Regions from separate parts of the Paenibacillus sp. JT22N1 genome, predicted to be linked through region 3. Evidence: riboswitches for the same ligand, from Rfam matches in the RefSeq annotation. Region 3 holds a riboswitch; each other region holds the start of a gene.
The links. A riboswitch is a leader RNA that binds a small molecule or an ion and turns the genes downstream of it on or off. The one in region 3 is predicted to bind cyclic di-GMP.
Positions count from the first base shown of each region.

Region 1 (7,050 bases), on a different contig from region 3:
ATGATTATCGCAATAACAGTGACAAAACCAAAACCTATTAGCACATTCTCAGGTTCATCAAATCCTAGTACAACTGTAACAATACCAATAATCGTCAAGCTTCCCAGAATCGAACCAATAATGATGACCGAGACCGTGAGGACACGGACGACCCATTTGGTAAAATCTCCATCCGGCTTCGCTTGATCCGAAGCTTCTAAATCTGAGTGGTTTTCCGAATCCAACTGCTTTGATGCAGGATTCCAAGAGCGAATAAAGTTCATGAACTTCACATTCGCAAAGATGAACAAGATAATAAACAACAAGCTAGCAATGAAAAAGAACTCATTATAATGTTGGATAATAAGCTCGATATATTTGACTGTCACCGTGATGGATACCCACAAACCGGCAAACAATAGATAAGCTTTATTCCTCGTCTTGTGTGTATAGTAAACGGCTATCGCAAGTACTAGGACGAGAGGTAAATTCATAAAGACACCGTACTTTTCGTACGCTTGTGAATTTGAAGCCACGACCAAAACTGCCATCCCAACTTGAAAAGAGATCCATTTGAGAAAAGATGAGTGCAAACGCCCCCGCTCACTCAGAACATACAAGATGCCATTCGCAATGGCGATTCCGAGCCAGATGGTAATTTGAATGATTTCCGCATCTGAGCTCCCTCCCCAACGTCCGAAGAAATAAATCCCATAAGCGAGATGGCCCAAAATATACGCCAGTACATAGTAGGGCTGCCATCTAGTTAATAGGGCAAGTAAAAATGCCGGAATGAACCATACGGCGAACAAGCTGTAACTGTCAGCATGAGAATTGTAGGTTTGCCCAATGAGTCCGACACCTACACCGAACGAAATGCAGCTCGCGAACAGGCTAAGTTTACTTAGAAACTGCCTGCCATTTTGGCGAGAAAGCCATACAGATAAGCCATAAAAGCCCATGATGAGCACAAAGACAGGAATGAATTTCTCCCAGCGGTTTAATTTCTCCCAATTCGTAGCAAAAAAATATACAATGGCGGTTAGTAGAGCACTAGCTCCCAATACATAGCCTAGTTGAATCGTAACAAATTTGGATTTCATGATGATATTCCTCCTCTCGCTTACTTCTTATTGTACTAGAGATGTTCAGTTTGAGAAGTACTATCTATTCCTAGTACCAGATCATTAGCCTATGGATGACTACGACTTTTATAAAACAAAAAAGCCAGCGCTAGGCTGGCAAGTAATCAACTAAAGAAAGCCGATATATTCAATCTGTAATCTTAAAATTTTGAACGGAGCTTTGCAGCACAACAGCCATATCAGATAGTTGGCGAATAGCTGAAGTAATTTCTTGAATGGAAGCACTTTGCTCTTGAGCCGCCGCCGCCACTTCCTCGTAGCCTGCAGATTGTTCCTCTGTGATCCCAGAGATTTTCTGCATGGCATTAGAAATGATCTCAAAAGATCTTTCTGCTCTCACTAAAGTATTGATCAAGTGGTCTGTCCGATTGGAGAAAACGGAAATTCCATTAAAAATAACTTTAAAACTTTCATACGTATCGTTAATCCAGCTTTGACCTTGCTCAACTGCTTGATTTCCTTGAACAATGCTCTCCATGACAAGTAGGCTATCATTTTGGGTACTGGAAACGAGCTCGGTGATCGAGCTTGCGGCTTTCGTAGATTGCTCCGCCAGCTTCTTCACTTCACCAGCGACAACGGCAAAGCCTTTCCCCTGTTCTCCAACACGTGCCGCTTCAATGGACGCATTCAAAGCCAATAGGTTCGTCTGCTGTGCAATTTCGGTGATGATATGGATAATTTCCCCGATTTCCTTCGAACGGTTTCCTAGCTGCTGCGCGGCTTCTTGGGAATGCTTCATCTCTTTCTGAATCACATTCATCTGATGTAATGTCTTCTCAACAAGCTGCTGACCGTCTGCAGATTGTGCACCAACCTTATGGGCCATTTCCTGCATCTCTTTGACTTCCGATGTTACCTCTGATAATTCCGAATTGATCTCAACGATTGATGAAGTACTCTCTGTAATGGAAGAAACAACTTCAGCAACCCCTTCGTTCATACTGTTCATAGAAACGGCAACCTGCCCAGCACTTGCACTGGATTCGTCCGCAGACTGATATAAATGTGCGCTCGTATTGGTAATGAGGTTGGATGAAGAAAATATTTGGCGGATCAAAGAATCTAAATTCTGACGCATTTCGTTAAAAGCATTTGCCAATTTACCGATCTCATCCACTCGATGGATAGAGACTTGTGCAGACAAATCTCCCGCAGCAACCTTCTCTGTTACACGCATCAGTTGGATGACCGGTCTCGTCACACTCCGACTTATGAAATAGGCTATTAGACCGCCTAAGACTATAACGATTAAGGTAATCGTAAAGGTTGTCCATAACAATTCTTGCTTCGTTTTGGGAACGACCGAAGCATCTAAATCAATGCCAACAATTCCGACGTTTTCGCCTTTAGCGTTTTTGAGAGGGACAAAGACCGATTTATGTATACCAAATTCGTCCTTGTAAATCTCACTGATCGTTAGTTTGTCATCCTTGATCGCATTGTTCATCTCTGGCGTAAAAGGATACTCGGTGCCGAAATCTTCATCAACGCCAGTTAAAATGACGATTTGATCTTTATTTTGAACTTTCTGTAAGACATAAACATTTTCAAGAGAGTCTTGCTTTTTAAATTGTTCAAACTGCTGTTTAATTTTGGTATAGGCCGGTTTATCTTTGCCTGTAATTTCATCTGCATGTTCGGGAATAGAAGTCATATATTTCGAAACATTTTCAATATTTGTGGTTAATCTTAGAACGAATTGATCCTCAAGCTTCGTAGTTAAACTTTTACTGGCCAAATAGGAAGAGACCGAGAAGGCTGCGCATACGAATAGCAACAGCAGTAAAATACTGCTCGTCATCTTCACCGCGATTTGTCCTCTGAACCAGTTTATTATTTTATTTGGAGCATGCTTTGCCACTTTTCAATTACCTCCTGCTTAATATCGATGTTTCGGAATATTTCTCATAGACTTGCGCTACTGTTTCCTTCAAATATTGAATAATTTCATGCACATGTTTTGTCTCCGTATAAGGGGAGATGACAAAAATCTTTGTCGCGTACAGAGCAATAGAATTAGCATCCTTCGTTTGAACAAGCAGATGCTTTTTGGTGTCGCCAAAAAATATGCGGTCGCGATGATTCCCAAGCATTTCGAATAAACGTTCGTTAAATTTATTATTCCGCTCAATTTCCTTAAGGGTACACTTGCCCGAAATTTCATCCTGAAAATGCGGACTGCCTTCCGGATATATACGAAATAGTGTAATGATGCCCGGATTGTCGTTATTAACGATTTCAGCTTGAGGGATTTCTTGGCGCAGCGCTTCCCGGAAAGCGAGATTAACCTCAACGAACTGAGCTAGCAATTGCTGATACCCTTGAATGCCGAATGCAAGCAGAGCGCTGTATATACTGATGGAGCTTGCCATGCGCGAGCACTCCAACGTATACCCAGTATGATACTGTCCGTATCCCCGATGTCCGACATAGGGGGTTTCATCCGGATGCAGATCCATAAGTCTTAAATCGGCGGCATCCTTGACCAGAAATAGGCTTGTCAGGTAAGGGGTTTGCCCTAGCTTTTGAAAATCGAAGCAAAGCGAGTCGGCCAAATGCAAATGCCTCATCTTGCTTTGGATAGAAATTAAAGCCTGAGTGACATCTTTCTTTAATTCCAGTGGATTGGCGGTGAAATCATAGTCATTAAAGAAAGCAAAGAATGCACCTAAAGCAGAGTCTGCATGAATATGAGGTCTAAGCAACCCATGATGAACGGCTGCCTTGTTAGACACAGCATAAATTTGTTCCAAATCGTCAATCCCCATGGCATCCGTTGTTCCTGTCGTAGCTACAATGTAAATCGGGATTCCGCCTCGTGCGATCACTTCTTCCATTTTAACTCTCAGATCATTCACATCCATGGAGCTGTCAGCATTCGTGCGAACTCTGATCAATCTATCGCTCCCTATGCCCGATGCCTCCATAGATTTAAACAAGCTGTAGTGAGCGGCTTCGGAACAAAAAGCATACAAGTTGTCGGGAACACCTTTTTGCAATGCGTCCGGAACGAATTTCGCGATCGCTATCCTGAGACCTGAGAATACAGCTCCTTGTCCGCCCCATGTCGTATACCCGCCGCTTTTCAGCGCATCATAGCCTATTAATTTGGACATCATGCTGATGACTCTTACTTCAGCTTCAGCTCCGGCTGGGCCGTATACATCCCATAAATTGTTGCCATTAACCAAAAATGCCGCGATCATGCCCATAATCCCCGGGATGCTTGCCATCGGCAAAATATTCGTTAAAAAATATTTCGTATGATAAGGATGATCATGCAGCAATTTCAATAGCTCTGTATTAACTTCCTCTAGGGGGACGCTGCCAATAGGAATGGAGCTATCTCGAATAAGATTGTTATAGAAAGTCCCTGTTCGGTTTTTCTCGCCCTTGAGATTGACGCCGTCCGGGTTTTTAAGATCATCCACTCCAGTTACTAATTGTTCAATGAGTCGCAAAACCGTTTGACGCGTTTGTTGGTTGCCATCCTCACTAGGGAATAATTGCTGTACATTCGTTAGTCTTTTCTCTCTCATTAATTTCTCTCCTATCGATAGAATTGCGTTAAGAAAATGTTCACAAAAAAAAAGGAGAAACATGGGCATAAATGCCCCTATTCCACCAATTGCTACAATGCAACTGGCTGACATATCCTTGTTGGATGTAGTCCCTCTAGCTTTGCGTCCCTATTTTTCAATAGGTTTGCCATTATAAAGTTGTAGGTGAAAATTCCCATGTTCGACAATAATCGACAGCAAACTTTACAATTTTATACATTAGTATAGTATAGTAAACTAAAATAAACAACACAATTTTCCATTATTGTTTGTTAAGTAATTATATTGTAACTAAATTGCTTTTTTAACATTTTCTCTGACCGATGGTAAAATAGGATCAGATATCTCTTTACTAAACATTTATACCAATCAATTTATGCAATAAAACGATAGAAACTTTAGGCATCCTTCTAGGACTTTTATCACGCATAAAAAAAGCTTCGTCACGACTTCCTGACTAGGAGTCCGACAAAGCTAATTTTTACACCCTCAGTTGGGCGCATTCATACTATGAAATGGTTTGTGCAGCATCCATATTCCCCTGTGAATGCAGATATAATTGCTCGTAATAGCCACGGAGCGCAAGTAATTGAACGTGGTTCCCTTCTTCAACAATTTTCCCCTGACTCATCACAATGATGCGGTTGGCATGCATAATAGTCGAGATGCGATGCGCGATAACAAGTGTCGTTCTTCCCTCGGCTACAACCTGCAGCGCGGATTGAATCAACTGCTCCGTTTGTGAATCCAAATTCGCTGTAGCTTCATCTAGAATCAGTACTTTCGGCTGGAATACGATAATTCTTGCGAACGAGATCAGTTGTCTCTCGCCTGCGGAAAGCCCGCTTCCTCTCTCGGATATGCGTGTCTCATAACCATCCTTCATTCGTGAAATGAGATTGTCTGCCCCAACCATCCGGCATGCCTCTATCACTTCCTCACGTGTTATGGTTTCATCGAACATCCGGACATTGTCCAAAATGCTGCCTGCGTATAAGTACGGTTCCTGCTGTACGAGTCCAACCATACGATGTAGCACGGCCTGCGGGATATCTCGAAGATCCGTGCCATCAATGCGGATACTTCCCTCCTGTACATCATAAAAGCGGCAAAGCAGACTAATCAGCGAGCTTTTACCAGCACCCGTCGTCCCCACGATACCGATCATTTCGCCGGGTTCAATATGAAGCTCTAGATCCTCAATAACAGCCGTATCCTTCAAATAACCGAAATGAACATGATTGAAATGAATGTCCCCCTTCACGTCGGATAACGAGGGTGACAACACGCCTTCCTTATCCTTAACTTCCGGTTGAATGGAGAAGATATTCCAAATTCGATTTACAGACACCGTCGTAGATTGAAGGGTATTCCACTGCTGAGTAATGTTATTAATCGGTTGAAAAAACTGCCGGATATAAGTTATAAAAGCATACAATACACCGAATTCAATCGTTTTATCGAAAACGGCAATACCGCCAATCCAAGTAATAAAGGCCACCGATAAATTACCCAAAATATCAAAGGAACGATTGAACAAAACATTGGTACGAATTTCTCTCAAATTAGCTCGAAAATACCCAAGATTCCGCTCAGTGAAGCGATTCATCTGTTCCTTCTCTTGATGAAAAGCTTGAATGAGATGCATCCCAGATAAATTCTCAGCGGCAAAAGCAACCATTTGAGACAGCTGCGTCCTCGAGAGCTGATAGGTTTTGCGCATATATCTGCGAAAGCTAACCGCTATAATCACAATGATAGGGATCACGATCATGCTGTACATCGTTAGCTGTGGGTCCAGATGATACATCAGCACGATGATGAATACGAGTGTCATGCCATCGCGTACCAAACTAAGAAGAACCTGTGTAAAAAACTGATTCAGCGTTTCCGTGTCACTAGAAACATGCGTAATCAGGCTGCCGCTTGGCGTCCGGTCATAATAAGACATCGACTGCTTAAAGATGTGCTCGAACAAATCCTTGCGTATTTTAGCGACGATGCTTTGGCCGGCAAACTGCAATAAATTGTTCTGCAGATAACTGAAGAATAGACTGCTGATAGATAGACCTGCATAGAATAAGCAAATGAGCAGCAGGGAGCGATAGTCATTTTTCCCAATCATCAAATTATCATCAATCGCGATCTTAACCAGATACGGCTGAAACAAATCGGCTGCTATCCCAAGTAACGCGCAAAATAAAACAGCAGCAAAAGTAAACCTATGCGGTTTGGCATAACCGGATAAAGAACGAAAGGAAGATCGCGTCTTCTGCCGCTCCTCATTGCTTTTGTTACTCCGTTTGGGCATCGTCGCTACCTCCCTCTTGTATCGCATGAAGCTCGGCGTACAAGCCTTCTTG
Region 1 covers NZ_JCAUAW010000022.1:51,397-58,446, forward strand. Annotated here, with positions in the region: gene AC58UU_RS31825 (GDYXXLXY domain-containing protein) at 1-1,082, opposite strand, end outside; gene AC58UU_RS31830 (methyl-accepting chemotaxis protein) at 1,252-2,988, opposite strand; gene AC58UU_RS31835 (pyridoxal phosphate-dependent decarboxylase family protein) at 2,996-4,666, opposite strand; cyclic di-GMP riboswitch class I at 4,762-4,847, opposite strand; gene AC58UU_RS31840 (ABC transporter ATP-binding protein) at 5,196-6,998, opposite strand; gene AC58UU_RS31845 (ABC transporter ATP-binding protein) at 6,982-7,050, opposite strand, start outside.
Region 1: it holds a riboswitch for cyclic di-GMP, as region 3 does, so the genes downstream of both, AC58UU_RS31835 (pyridoxal phosphate-dependent decarboxylase family protein) here and AC58UU_RS05205 (response regulator) in region 3, are expected to answer to the same signal.

Region 2 (7,050 bases), on a different contig from region 3:
GTTAATTGTATGAGTTTTATGAGCGATGCACAACCCGGATGGAAGGAATTTAAACATGCCACAACAAATTGAATTAATCGCAACTTGCCCAATGGGACTTGAGGCCATCGTTGCTCGCGAAATCCGTGATCTTGGCTACAACGAGGTGACTGTCGAGAATGGGCGTGTCCGTTTTCTTGGCGACGAGCTGGCCATCTGCCGCACCAACCTTTGGCTCAGAACCGCCGATCGCATCTTGGTAAACATGGGCCAATTTAAGGCCGTGACTTTCGATGAGCTTTTCGAAGGCACCAAAGCGCTTGCTTGGCCGGACTGGATTCCGAACGATGCCGAATTCCCTGTGGAAGGGCGTTCCCATAAGTCACAATTATCTAGCGTTCCCGCTTGCCAAGGAATCGTGAAGAAAGCCGTCGTGGAGAAGCTGAAGCTTCGCTACGGAACAGAGTGGTTCCCTGAGAACGGGGCACGCTACGTGATCGAAGTCGCACTCCTGAACGATATTGCAACGCTAACGATAGACACGACCGGCGCCAGCCTGCACAAGCGCGGCTACCGTAAGCTCGTGACCGAAGCTCCGCTTAAGGAGACCATGGCGGCTGCAATGATCCTCCTCAGCCGTTGGAAGGTCGACAGACCGCTCTACGACCCGTTCTGCGGGTCTGGAACGATCCCGATCGAGGCAGCTATGATCGGATGGAACATCGCGCCAGGACTGCGGCGTAGCTTCCCTAGCGAGGCGTGGGGTAATATCCCACGTAAGCTGTGGGACAAGGCTCGCGACGAGGCCTTCGACGCGGTTAAAGATGATGTTCCGCTGAACATCATCGGCAGTGACATCGATCCCTCTGCCATCGAAGTGGCTGAGGCTGCCGCGAAGGCCGCTGGCTTGACGAAGCAGTTCAAGCTGCTCGTGGAACCAGTGGCTAAGGCCCGACCTCGCGGCGACTACGGCTGCTTGATCACCAACCCACCCTATGGAGAGCGGCTTGGTGAAGCGCAGGATGTAGAGGTGGCGCTGCGCCAGCTCGGTGCACTCACAGCTCCCATGCCTTCATGGAGCATGTTCATCTTAAGCCCGAGCACACAGCTCGAGCACTATATGAATCGCCGCGCGGATAAGAAGCGCAAACTATTTAATGGACGAATCGAGTGTAACCTGTTCCAGTATCTTGGACCATTGCCCCCGCGCAGACAAACGGACAAGTGAAATAAAAATCCCTCATGGCTCATCCGACCGAACTGCATGCATGCAGCGGTCAGACCAAGCTAGTGAGGGATTTTATTTAATAAACAAAAACCAAATCAATAATGCCCATATGGGAATGGACACAAGAATGCTCCATAGGCAGCCTTTGGCAAACCGCAGCTTCGGCTCCTGTTCTGTCCTTTCTTCGCGATCATTTCGCATGTTCCACCAACTCCAAGGGCAGCCCATCCGGATCTGCAAAAAAAGTATATTGATCACCAGTAATAGGATCAATCCGCACCGGTTCTACCGCAATCCCCTTGCTCTCAAGTTCTTTAACGCTTTGTTCCATATTCGGCACGACAAAAGCCAAATGCCTAAGACCCCTTGCCTCAGGCTGGTTAACTCGCAGCGGAGGGTTCGGAAATGAAAACAACTCGATCTGCTGCTCGCTCTTCCCGATGCGCAGATCCAACTTATAGGAGTCACGTTCTGCACGATACGTCTCGTGTATGACCGTTAATCCAAGTAAATCGACATAGAAGTGTTTCGATCGCTCATAATTGGAGCTAATGATCGCCACATGATGAATTTGTTCTAACTCCACTCCATTCCCCCCTGTCCCCATTTATTGAAAAACCGCATTCCGGGAACTCCCATCCTGAGGTCCGTTTCACTTATTTTATCCGTCTGTTCTCATCGTTTCAACAATTTTCTTCAAAACTTCCTCAGCTTGCACATATTCAACTTGGCAAGTACCAGCTGCATGATGACCGCCTCCACCATTTTGGAGCATCAAGTTACCAATATTCGTTTTCGACGAGCGATTCACAATACTGTGACCACAAGCAAAGACGCAGTTTTGTTTATTTCGGCCATCGACGATCCAAATCGAGATATTTTGCTCCGGATAAAGGGCATACACCATGAAACGGTTCCCTGGATAGATGGTTTCCACATCACGAAGGTCGGTAATAATAACATTCCCTTCCGTCCGCGTATAGGTTTGAAGCATATCACGATATAAAGCATCTAATTCAAAATATCGCGCCACACGCTCTTTCACATCCGGCAATTCCATAATCTCATGAACGGACATCGTTGCACAGTGCTCCACAAGATCTTCCATCAATTGATAATTACTAATCCGATAGTCGCGATAACGTCCTAACCCCGTTCGAGCATCCATGATAAAAGATAATAAATCCCATCCGCTTGGATTCAAAATATCTTCTTTGCTGAACTGTGCAGAATCCGCTTTATCCACCCCACGCATAATATCATCGATATCGCCGAAGGTCTCACGCCCTCCATAGTAATCATAAACAACACGTGCCGCACTTGGCGCGATTAGGGTTTCCCCTTTGAATTCAACCTTTTCGCCCATCCGCTCAAGTTCACTGGAATGATGATCGAACCACAAACCACAACCCGCTACATAAGGGACATTGGCCAAAATGTCGTTTTCCGAAACCTCAACCAAACCGTCCTGCATATCTTTGGGATGGACGAATTTCATTTCATCCACCATGTTTAACTTTTTGAAAAGCATCGCGCATACTAAGCCATCAAAATCCGAACGTGTGATCAATCTCATGCTATGTATCCCCCTAATAATAGTTCCAAAGCACTACTAAAACCTACGACATTCATTATATCAGCTCGTGTCAATTTGTGACAATCATTTTGTCTTTGTAAATCCCTTTCAGCTGGAAATAAAAAAAACGGTACGCCTATATAGGCTGTACCGTTCTTAATTTGGAAGATAAACATTGATAAAGTCTTGTCAAAAATGCTTCAATTTGCGACATCGGCGGCATTTTTACAGAAAGCTTAACCTCGCCCTTCCAGTAGAAAATCAAGATGCTATTGTTTCTCCCATGAAACATTTCAACATCCCAACAAGCTTCATTTAACGCGTATACTTCCCGATTAATCATGAGCTTTGGTCCATCCGAGGAAGGCACCAAACGGGCAACATGATTACCACATAGCGAAGTCACTTTTTGTTCTTCTTGTAGTATTCCTTCTGATTGCATGCTGCTGGATCCTCCTTTTATTTTCACATTAATTTGTTATGACAGAGAAAAACCCCACCATAGTGAACCGATCGGAGGGGTTCTGATGTTGATACCCAATCGTTCGGCGGCTGGCTGGCTGCGAGTCCGGTTTGCAGGACAAGGAAGCCCCTTTAGCTTTGCGTCACTGGCTTTCGCCAGTTTTGCCTTTGTCGAGATGTCTTGCTACATATCTGGAGAGCAAAGAGTAATAAATATGTACACTCTCAAGGATACGGGAAGTCGTTTTGAAATCGAATAGTTCCTAAGAACTAATTTTGCATTATTTTTCAAAAAATTTCTTTTTTCGACGTATTTTTCAGCAACATTTGACGATTTGTGCCTTTCCAATAGAAAATGGATCCCGCAATCGTAAGAACAGCCATAAGAACATACAACGTATTTCCACCATAAGAAACGAGCAAGAACCCACCTACCCAAGGTCCAATAAAGTGGCCAATGTTCGTTAATGTTTGAGCGCCAAAATACGTGCCACGCATATGCTCGGGAGCTAATTTGTCAATCAACATATTGGCAGCGGGGTAATTGAGAATCTCGCCAAGGGTGAAAATACCCATCGAAATAATTAGCCATACCAGCGAGTGAGAAAATGCAAAGCCGACATCCCCTAACGCAAACATTAGGTTGCCAATTACAATTGCAACGACTGGCGTGTACTTTTCGGCTAAACGCGTAAGTGGAATCTGCATGGCAATGACCACAATCGCATTCACACTCATCAAGATCGCAAACATTTTCACGCCATCGACAAAACTCTGCTCCAAATATTGCGAAAGTGTCACCATCACCTGGGAGTATCCGATAGCACCAATAATGCCACCTAGGATATACAAGCGAAAAGTCATATCACTGCGAATCACTCGCACAGCAGAACCAAAGGTAACTGAAGATTTCTTCTCACCCTCTATTTTCTTGATGCCAAAAGCGATGAGCAGTGTGTAAAGGGTGACCGCATAAATAAAATAAATGATTCCTGTGATGAGAAAAGGCAGCGCACCGTTCATCGTAGCGAAAAAGGCACCCAAAAGTGGTCCGACTGCAACACCAAGATTAATAGCCATATACCGCATCGAAAATACTTTAAGTCGCTTCGCAGGTTCTGTGAGGTCTGCCATCAACGCCTGCGATACGGGCTCATAAAAGGATCGGCACAAGCCGTTAAGCATATTGAGCAGCATAAACAGGATTGGTAATTTAACCATGCCGAAGCCTAAGAAGACGAACGCCCAGCCGAAAAGAGCTGCTAGCATAATAATGCGCCTTCCGAATCGGTCCGATAAGGTGCCCCCTATAAAACCGCCTACGGTCCCAGCCAAAGAACCCATTCCAATGACAATTCCGATCATCACCGCACTCATCGACGTATGTCTGGCTAAATAAATCGCTAGAAAAGGCAAACTCATGGAGGACGCAGCTCTAGCCATAACGGTTCCAAGAATTAACGTATGTACAATGGGATGATAAGAATTTAGAAAACCACGTAATCGATTCAATTTGAGATGACTCCTATCGCTGTTTAATTTACCGCAGGTCAAGAAATCGACACCGAATTCCAATTATACACGAAAAATGACGATATGTGTCTCCAAAATAAAAAACACTCTCCGACGGAGAGTGCAAAAGAGCGTGTCTATTATGTTCATTGTGTCCATTCGTCGCTTTCCCCACATGAAGCCAAGTCGAGGTCATGCGATTCCTGAATGGAATGCTGCTTCCACGGCTTATGTTAACTGCTGCCGCAACCAGATCCGCAGCTCGACCCTGACGAGCAAGAAGACCCTGAGCCGGAGCTGCAACTGCTTCCGCCACCGCCTTGATCTCCAGAACTATCACTACTGCCTCCAGAACCCCCACAACCTGAGGAAGAACAGTTACTATGCTTATCTTTTGGATTCTGTTCATTCAGAGGCCACTGAGAGTCTATCCCGCTTGTATAGTTATCATTATCCTGAATGGAGAAGAACATCATAGCTCCTGCCATATACACCATGTTGTTCGGGTTTGTTAATGAATCCTTCCAGCCTGTATCCTCAAACCTGCGGCTGTTCGCTGAATGTCTGGCTTCGTTAATCGCCTGCGTGATTAGTATGCGGATCGCCTCTGCAACTTCTGGATATCGCTTCGCCTGCTCCATATCGAACCATTGCTCGGCGATTTCTTCTTCATTGGCTTTGCGAAGCAAATCTGTTCGCTGCTCATCCAGCGGATTGCGGAAAAATCCGTTCCAGCAACGCGAACTCGTTGGAGCGAACTCGAACAAGTGCGCATATACCCAATCGAACCATGCACGTTCACCCGGCATTTGCTTCGGTTCACGTTCAGGTGAATGATGAATAACACCACCAGCGAATTGATCCCCGAACCGCTGATATTCTCTCGTAAACATCAGCATCTCATGCCAAATTTCATCGATTTCGCTGCTAAACATCGGAGTTCTTTTTAAGATGAGATTCATCAGGAAAAATCGTTTTAATTCAAACCATTTACAAGCAAACTCGTCATCGGACATGGAAGGATTCCCAGCTTTTACGCGATATTGGAGTCTTTCTACATAATCTAGTGGAAGTGCACTATTCAGCTTAGTAACGATACGTTCTAACGGAACACCTTCTAGCAAACCAAGCCCTTGGGGTAGTTCTGAAGCTCGAAAGTCCGGTTTGGATATCCCTACACGACTTCTCTTGGACGGTTTGGGTGATTTTCGGAATAAAAAACGGAACATATGGCATCCCTCCCTATTTCCAATATAACACAGTAATGTAAAGAGAAGAATAACGTCGGTTGGAAAACATTGTATTTAGGCTCTATAATAATAGAATGGAGGTGCTGAAAGATGAAAATAGCAGTAACCGGTGGCAGCGGGTTTATTGGCAAACGATTGATAGTTCATTTGCAGCAGCAAGGTCATGAAGTCATCAATATTTCACGTTCACCCAGAGCTGTTGTCGAGCATGTACGCACCGTCACTTGGGATCAACTAAAGACGGATTCGAGTGCCTTCGCAGGACTGGATGCCATAGTAAATTTAGCTGGGGAGTCGATTAATCAGCGTTGGACAGCTGCAGCCAAAGAACGAATCGTTGGGTCTCGTCTAAAAGCGGCTGAGCAAGTGGCTCAGCTTGTAGCACGCATGGAAGTGAAACCGAAAGTCGTTGTTAATGCTTCAGGAATGTCCGTTTACGGTACCTCAGAAACCGAAACCTTTGACGAAAGAAGTCCGCACCGCCCTGTCGATTTCTTATCGAAGGTAGTCGAACAGTGGGAAGGCGCGGCTGATCAGATACAGGGAACACGCATCGTAAAAGTCCGCGTTGGACTTGTTCTAGATGGCAAGGAAGGCGCGTTCCCAAAAATGGCATTGCCTTATAAGCTTGGTGTTGGCGGTCCCATAGGCAACGGTAAGCAATGGCTCTCCTGGATTCACATCGATGATATGGTGAGGCTTATTGATTTTTGCATTCAGAACGAAGCCATTATCGGCCCTGTTAATGCGACAGCTCCAAATCCGGTCACCAATAGGGAGTTTGGACGGGCATTAGCGAAAGCGATGCGAAGACCTAATCTATTCCCGCTTCCTGCTTTTATTTTAAAAATGGTTTTCGGTGAGTTATCTACGCTGCTTTTGGAAGGTCAGAAGGTGCTCCCTCGCGCATTATTAGAGCATGGTTTTACGTTTAAGTATTCTTTCGTAGACAAAGCCCTCACTGATATTGTTTAAATAATAAAACCCAGACCACCGAGTGCGCCTCGATGAGCTGGGTTTTCGTTTAATTTATTTCGTGGATA
Region 2 covers NZ_JCAUAW010000001.1:347,540-354,589, reverse strand. Annotated here, with positions in the region: gene AC58UU_RS01630 (THUMP domain-containing class I SAM-dependent RNA methyltransferase) at 56-1,207, shown strand; gene AC58UU_RS01625 (hypothetical protein) at 1,280-1,408, opposite strand; gene gloA2 (SMU1112c/YaeR family gloxylase I-like metalloprotein) at 1,398-1,793, opposite strand; gene AC58UU_RS01615 (exopolyphosphatase) at 1,869-2,783, opposite strand; gene AC58UU_RS01610 (hypothetical protein) at 2,920-3,225, opposite strand; cyclic di-GMP riboswitch class I at 3,328-3,422, opposite strand; gene AC58UU_RS01605 (MDR family MFS transporter) at 3,534-4,757, opposite strand; gene AC58UU_RS01600 (UCP032817 domain-containing protein) at 4,991-5,986, opposite strand; gene AC58UU_RS01595 (TIGR01777 family oxidoreductase) at 6,098-6,982, shown strand; gene AC58UU_RS01590 (esterase-like activity of phytase family protein) at 7,037-7,050, opposite strand, start outside.
Region 2: it holds a riboswitch for cyclic di-GMP, as region 3 does, so the genes downstream of both, AC58UU_RS01610 (hypothetical protein) here and AC58UU_RS05205 (response regulator) in region 3, are expected to answer to the same signal.

Region 3 (7,050 bases):
AGGATAAACCCATCAACCGTTCAATGATGAACATAAGTACGGCAGTGAAGAGCATTAGTAAGACAGAAATAGCGGCAATTGTAGGGTCAAAATGATTCTCCACATACGTCAGCATCTGTATGGGCAGCGTACTGACTCCGGGACCCGTCATAAAGACCGAGATGTCGACATTATTAAAAGATTCTAAAAATGCGATAAGAATGGCTGCAATAATACCGGACTTGATGTTCGGTAGGACTACTTTAAAAAAGGTTTTAAGCTGACCCGCGCCAAGGCTTAAAGCAGCTTCCTCAATCGCAAAATCGAAATTTGATAAGCTTGAAGCAATAACGCGGATAATAAATGGAAGCATAATCACGGTATGTCCAATCAGCAAAGCTGCATAGATCGGCAGGTGATAGGTGACGATAAGGTACTTGAGCATCGTAAACCCAAGCACGATACCTGGAATAAGTACTGGGGAAATAAAAATCGCATTAAGCGCCCCTTTCCCCTTAAACTCAAATCGGCTTAACGCATAAGCCGCTGGGATACCAAGCAGCAGCGCAAATAAATTACCGATCAACGATACGATAACAGAGGTACCCGCGGTCGTCATGAACATCTTGACTTCCAAAATGTTGCGGTACCATTTCAATGAGAATCCTGTCGGTGGGAATTTCAATACACTCCCTGGCTCGAATGAAGCAAATGCAATAATGACGAGCGGCCCGAGCAAGAACATGTAGACAAGAAGCGTAAATAAGGCCAGTCCTCGATTCTTCTCCCGCATACTTCTACCCCTTCGGATTTAATTTAGTAGCCAGTTTGTTCATAAGCGCGATAACCACGAAGGTGATCACGATCATAATCACGGCAATAACGGAGGCGAGATACCAATCGTTCAGAGTAATCGCATTCTGATAGAGGAATGTTGAAATGACCCGCTGCTTGCCTCCGAGCAAAGCCGGTGTCGTATAAGCTGTCAAGCTTCCGACAAAAACAAGGATACTGCCTATAATTAATCCGGGTACACTAAGCGGCACGATGACCTTGACGAAAGCCGTAAATCGGTTAGCTCCCAAGCTCTCCGCCGCTTTGATCAGATCCGGATCTATATTCTCAAGAACACCGACCAACGTAATAATGATGAGCGGTAGAAACAAATGGAGAAGACCAATCATCATCGCAGCTGGCGTGTACAAAATATCGAGTGGCTCTTGGATGATACCAATGGCCATCAAGGCATTATTGAGCAGCCCTTTTTTACCTAAAATAATCATCCAGCTGAACGACCTGACAACCGAGCTCGTAAGCAGCGGGAAAATAGCTAATGCAAGTAAGATCGCCTTTTGTCGCGGACTCTGTTTGGAGATGAAGTAAGCCACAGGAAATCCAAGCAATATGCAAAATAGGGTGGTTACCAAGCTGACACGCAGCGTCGTCCACACGATTTTGAGAAAATAAGGGTCTTTAAAGAAACTTAAGTACCCTCCAAGCGTAAATGTCCCTTTATCGAAAAAGGTTGAACCTATCGTAAGAAGGATCGGTACCACCATGAAAACCGTCAGGAACAGTAGTCCCGGTAGCAATAATAAAAATAAGTACGTTTTTTTCATGTAGCTTTACTCCTGTTCCTGGGTTCGCTAGGCACGCAGCGCGTGTATAAAAAGCTGGAGGAATTCGTCAGCCGATACATCCATACAAACATGAACATTAGCCTCTTTGGACAAGCGATTCTGGAAATCGCATACGGTTTGTCCGTCGCACAACTCACTCCGGGTTTCGACATCAACGTAATAATGGCGTGTCGTGACAAGCTGTTTATTCAGAGCCACTCCAACTGCAAGTGGATCATGAAGCGCACAGGCCCGAACCCCGTTACGCTCATAGTAACGCTTCATATAATTCGCGGTGCTTTCCTGAACATATCTGGCTATCGGAGAATCACCGAGCTCACGGATATGTTCATCGGTCAGCAGCGCTTTACGCGTCACATCCAACCCTACAAGGGTTAAGGAAGGAAAACCTGCCTGGAAAACGATCTTCGCAGCTTCCGGATCGACGTACATGTTGTACTCCGCCGTGGGTGTTACATTGCCGAAGCCTTGAACGACGCCTCCCATCACAATCACTTCCTTGACCTGATGAATCAGATCAGGATGCTTCATAACCGCCAAAGCCAGATTCGTTAACGGAGCTGTCATAACTAAAGTGACTTCTCCGACGTGCTTCCGCACTTGTTCCACGATAAAATCGGAGGCGTGTCCAGCGGTCGTCTGCATATGAACTGACATATCGCTTAAAGCGCCGCCAAGCCCGTCATTGCCGTGGACATGATGCTCAAAGTGAGAAGCTCGCATCAAAGGCTTGTCTGCTCCTTTAACGACAGGAATCTTCTCTTCCATCCCAAGCAGTTGGAGGATCTTACATGTATTCTTGGTCGCTTGGTCCAGCGAAACGTTGCCATTCACGGTTGTAATTCCGAGAACATCCATCTCTCCGCTGCGGATGGCCAAAAGAATACCTAGCGCATCATCCACACCCGTGTCTACATCTAGGATGACCTTCTTTTTCATGACTAAGCCCCCTTTAAGTCCTATTGAAGAAATCAAGGGTATATAAGCATATACCCTTGATTGGTTTTATCTATTGAGCAACTTCCTTGTTCCAACGGGCAATCCATGCTTTAAGATTCTGATTGACGAATTTCATATCCAATTTACGAAGTTTACTCACGACGTCAGCGCCATAGGTAATCCCTGTAGCTTCTTCAGCCGAAAGCTGAAGTGTCGTGTTTACAGGTGAATCTACTTTCGCTTTTGCTGATTTCTCCTGTACTTCCTTACTCAAATGCCAGTTGATGAAATCCTCAGCCAGCTGCTTATTTTTGCTTCCTTTAATCACGTTGACCGTGTTCATAACGGCGTATGCTCCTTCTTGCGGGGAGACGAACTTCGTTTCTGGCACAGCCGCTTTCAAATCCTTCACATACATTTCCATGATAGGTCCAGCAGCAATTTCCCCTTGCGAGAACATGTTAACGAATTCGGAAGTTTGGCCGTAGTATTTAACGACACCTTTGTTCAGTTCCTTAACTTTTGCGAAAGCTTGATCCTCATTAAACGTCGTGCTACCAGCGACCACAGATGCTGCATCCAAGACCATTGGGCCTGTTGTTGCTGTGATGTTAGGAAGTGTCAGCTTCTTGGAAAGCTCTGGACTCCAGAGGTCACTCCATGACTTGATCTCTTTGGTGGTTGCTTTCGGATTGTAGGCAATGCCTAGTCGACCTACTGTGTAGGCAGGGCCGTAATCTTCGCCTAGAGGCGCCTTGGCCAAATCATAGATGTCTTTCAAATTCGGAATACGACTGCGGTCGATCTTATCGAACAGTCCAGCTTCAATGCCTTGTTGTGCATAATAGTCAGATAAATAAATGAGATCCACACTCGAGCTGCCTTGTTTCACTTTGTTCAAACGTTCTGCGTTATTGCCTATTTCTAGAACGATCTTAGCATTATGCTCTTTCTCAAACGGCGCGTACACTTCTTTCTTAAAGAAATCATCCGCAAAACCCCAGGTGGAAATGATTAATGTTGTAGGTTCCCCTTTGGATGCCGCCGTTGCAGCTGCTGTGGGTGCTGTTGTAGCTCCACTTGTATTGCCCTGATCCTTCGCAGGCGCTGTGCCGCAACCTGTTAAGGCTAGTCCTACTACAGATAAAGAAATTAAACCACGAACCATTTTTTGTCTCATCATTTCATCGTCCTCCCAAGTTTTATCATGTATGATTTTAATGCGTGAATCCCCTGTTAAATTTTTACTAGTATTCTTCAAGACCCCAGATATATATCCAGCTATACAAAAAAAAGAAAAGTACCCTTGATAGAAAGAAGCTTCTAATCAAGAGCACTCTTCATTGTAAACAATGTAAAGTGACATCTATTGGTATACATGTGGTTTCCTCTTAAGATAAATCAAAAGAGAACACCGCCCGACTAAACTATTCGGTTTGTTTAAGAATAATGTTCGTTATTGCCCATTGCGTCGGCGGGTCATAGTCCCTTAATACCGCATCCATAGATAAGCCAAGTTCTTGCTCCAGCCTGTCCCGGATTCTCTTCTTGTATATAGAGGACATATAAAAATCGACTTCGTGTTTGAGCGTTGGCGCCTCGCCCTCTAATGCGGTTGAACGTGGTGAGCGGCGGTGCTTGGCATGAAAAGTAATAATGTTTTGATCAATGGAAACCTTCAGCAGTGTTGTGCCAAACCCGAACAACTCTTTGGAGATTTCGTTATAGAGGTGACACAGCTTCTTCTTGTATTCATTAGAATCTAGTTGTGGCATGGAATCACCTTCAAGATCAATTATCAACCCTTATGCGTTAAAATCTATCTTAATAATACATAGGATTTCAGAATTAATCAAGAGAATCGTTCGTCTTTCTCACTGAAAAAGGGCATTATTTACTTACAACACATCTAAATGATCCAATTTTCCGAATGTCTTACAAATATTGCTTGATATTAGTGACGAATACACGTTAAAAAATCTCGGGCAGCATAAATCTAACTTGGTTAACACAATCAAGGGCTGCTTAAGGCACACCTTTAATACTAGTACTTTATTCCTAGTAAAAAGAGTGCTATAATTTAATAAATGAATAGTAATTCTTCTGCTAAACGATAAGAGCAAAGCTAATGAAAATTAGTGACGCAAAGCTAAAGGAGCTAAGGCGAAATACTTCGCTATGCTTGCCAGTTACCGAAGGAAGGGACATATCCACAACTCCCCTTATTCTTCTTATAAGGGGAGTTTTCCTTATGTAACGAATTATAGCAGCCATCAATAACAGTAAATAAGCTAGGTAGAAAGTCCCCCTGAAAGGTGATAATTAAAATGGCGAGACTAATGGTTGTAGATGATTCTATCTTTATGCGATTGATGATTAAGAATATCCTTTTAGAATTGGGGCATGAAATTGTAGCCGAAGCATCGAATGGACTTGAGGCCATCTCTCTGTTTTTACAGCATTCACCTGACATGATTACGTTGGATATTACAATGCCCGAGATGGATGGTATTACGGCATTAAAGGAAATTAAAAGTTATAAGAGCGATTCAAAAATCATTATGGTATCCGCAATGGGGCAACAATCCTTTGTTATTGAAGCTATTACCCTTGGCGCTAGAGATTTTATTGTGAAGCCTTTTGATAAAGACAGGGTAGCTGAAGCTGTAAAAAAGGTACTGAATACGTGAATGCCCACTAAGCTCTTCACCTGAATGCCTCGCCATTCCACTTTTTGGACCTCTACATTAGGAGATCTATTTTTTCAGAGCTAATAATATAAGTTTACATTTCGATCCACATATAGCTGATTTGTTTTACTAGGATATTAAATAGAGAATAATAAGCTAGGTTAAACTTGTCGAAAGTGTCTGAAGCCGAAAATCGACTTCTCACCAGAACCGTCCCGCGCTTCCGTGCTGATTAAGCTCGGAAAACGCGCTTAATCAGGTGCCCCCGAACAAATAGGCGCGATTACCGCGCTTACAGCGCCAGCTCCGCGAGCAGATGCTTCCTAAAAACAATAGTTCGGGTGACATTCCATTGCATTCGACAGAAAACAAAAAATGAGAAAGCAAGAACCTTGCCATCTCATTTTTTTCTATGCCCCAAAGCTAATTTTCACTTATGGGGACAGCCCCTTACTTATTTAATTCCGGACGTCGCTATACCTTCAACAATATAACGCTGAAAGAACAAGAAGATTAAAAATACCGGAATAATGGAAACCACCGACATGGCGAATAGCGACCCGAGAGCTGCCTCACCGCCAGCATCGGTAAACATGCGAAGCGCAAGTGTTACGGTATATTTTTTCACGCCACTAAGGTAAAGAAGCTGGCTAAAGAAGTCATTCCATGTCCAAATAAATGTGAAAATCGTTGTAGTTACAATGGCTGGAGTCGTCAAAGGCAGAATAATCCGAGTATAGATGGTGATTGGACCACATCCGTCGACAGTTGCTGCTTTATCTAGCTCGCGCGGTAACGTTCGTATAAATTGAACAGTTAAGTAAATAAAGAATCCTTCTACTGCAAAAAATTTCGGTACGACGATCGGCAGAATGGTGTTTACCCATTCCAATTTATTGAAAACGATGTACTGCGGAACAATAAGCACATGCATTGGAATCATCATTGTCATTAGCATTAAGGCAAACATGATTTTTTTCCCTTTAAACTCCAATCTTGCGAATGCATAAGCCGTTAACGAGCAAGATACGATGTTACCAATTACAGCCAACCCGACCATGAGCAGCGAATTCAAATAAAACGTGCTAAACGTTGTTCCCGATGTACCTTTCCACCCTTTAAAATAGTTCATGAGCGTCAAATTTTTCGGTATAAGACTGTTATCCGTCAAAATCGTTTCCGTTGGTTTAAACGAACTGATGATCATCCATAATACGGGGTACATCATGAGTACGATACCTGCGATAATAAGTGCGTGAAGCAGTAATTTATGAACTTGAACCTTCATTGCCATCCCCTCACCCCCTAATCCCCATAATGAACCCATTTTTTTGATGTCAAAAAGACCAACCCTGTAAAACAAGCAATGACAATGAGCAGTACCCAGGCCATAGCAGAAGCATAGCCCATCTGAAAGTTGCCAAAACCGTTCTGGTACAAATAAAGCGTATAAAATAGGGTAGAATTCACAGGTCCGCCTGTACCGTTACTGATAATATAAGCGGGTGTGAACGCCTGAAACGAACTGATAATCTGCATGATCGCGTTAAACAAAACAATCGGAGACAGAATCGGCAGGGTGACATGGAGAAATTGCTTCCATTTGCCAGCACCGTCCAGTGATGATGCTTCGTAGTAATCCTGCGGAATTTGCTTGAGTCCAGCTAGGAAGATGACCATCGGTGAACCAAACTGCCAAACCTTTAGCAAAATAATCGACCAGATGGCATAGTCAGGAGTTCCCACCCAACTCGGCATATCGATTCCGATAGTTCCAAGCACTTGATTAACAATGCCGTGCT
Region 3 covers NZ_JCAUAW010000002.1:342,272-349,321, forward strand. Annotated here, with positions in the region: gene AC58UU_RS05180 (ABC transporter permease) at 1-772, opposite strand, end outside; gene AC58UU_RS05185 (ABC transporter permease) at 777-1,598, opposite strand; gene AC58UU_RS05190 (nucleoside hydrolase) at 1,626-2,558, opposite strand; gene AC58UU_RS05195 (ABC transporter substrate-binding protein) at 2,629-3,738, opposite strand; gene AC58UU_RS05200 (hypothetical protein) at 3,986-4,333, opposite strand; cyclic di-GMP riboswitch class I at 4,667-4,755, shown strand; gene AC58UU_RS05205 (response regulator) at 4,886-5,248, shown strand; gene AC58UU_RS05210 (carbohydrate ABC transporter permease) at 5,703-6,542, opposite strand; gene AC58UU_RS05215 (carbohydrate ABC transporter permease) at 6,554-7,050, opposite strand, start outside.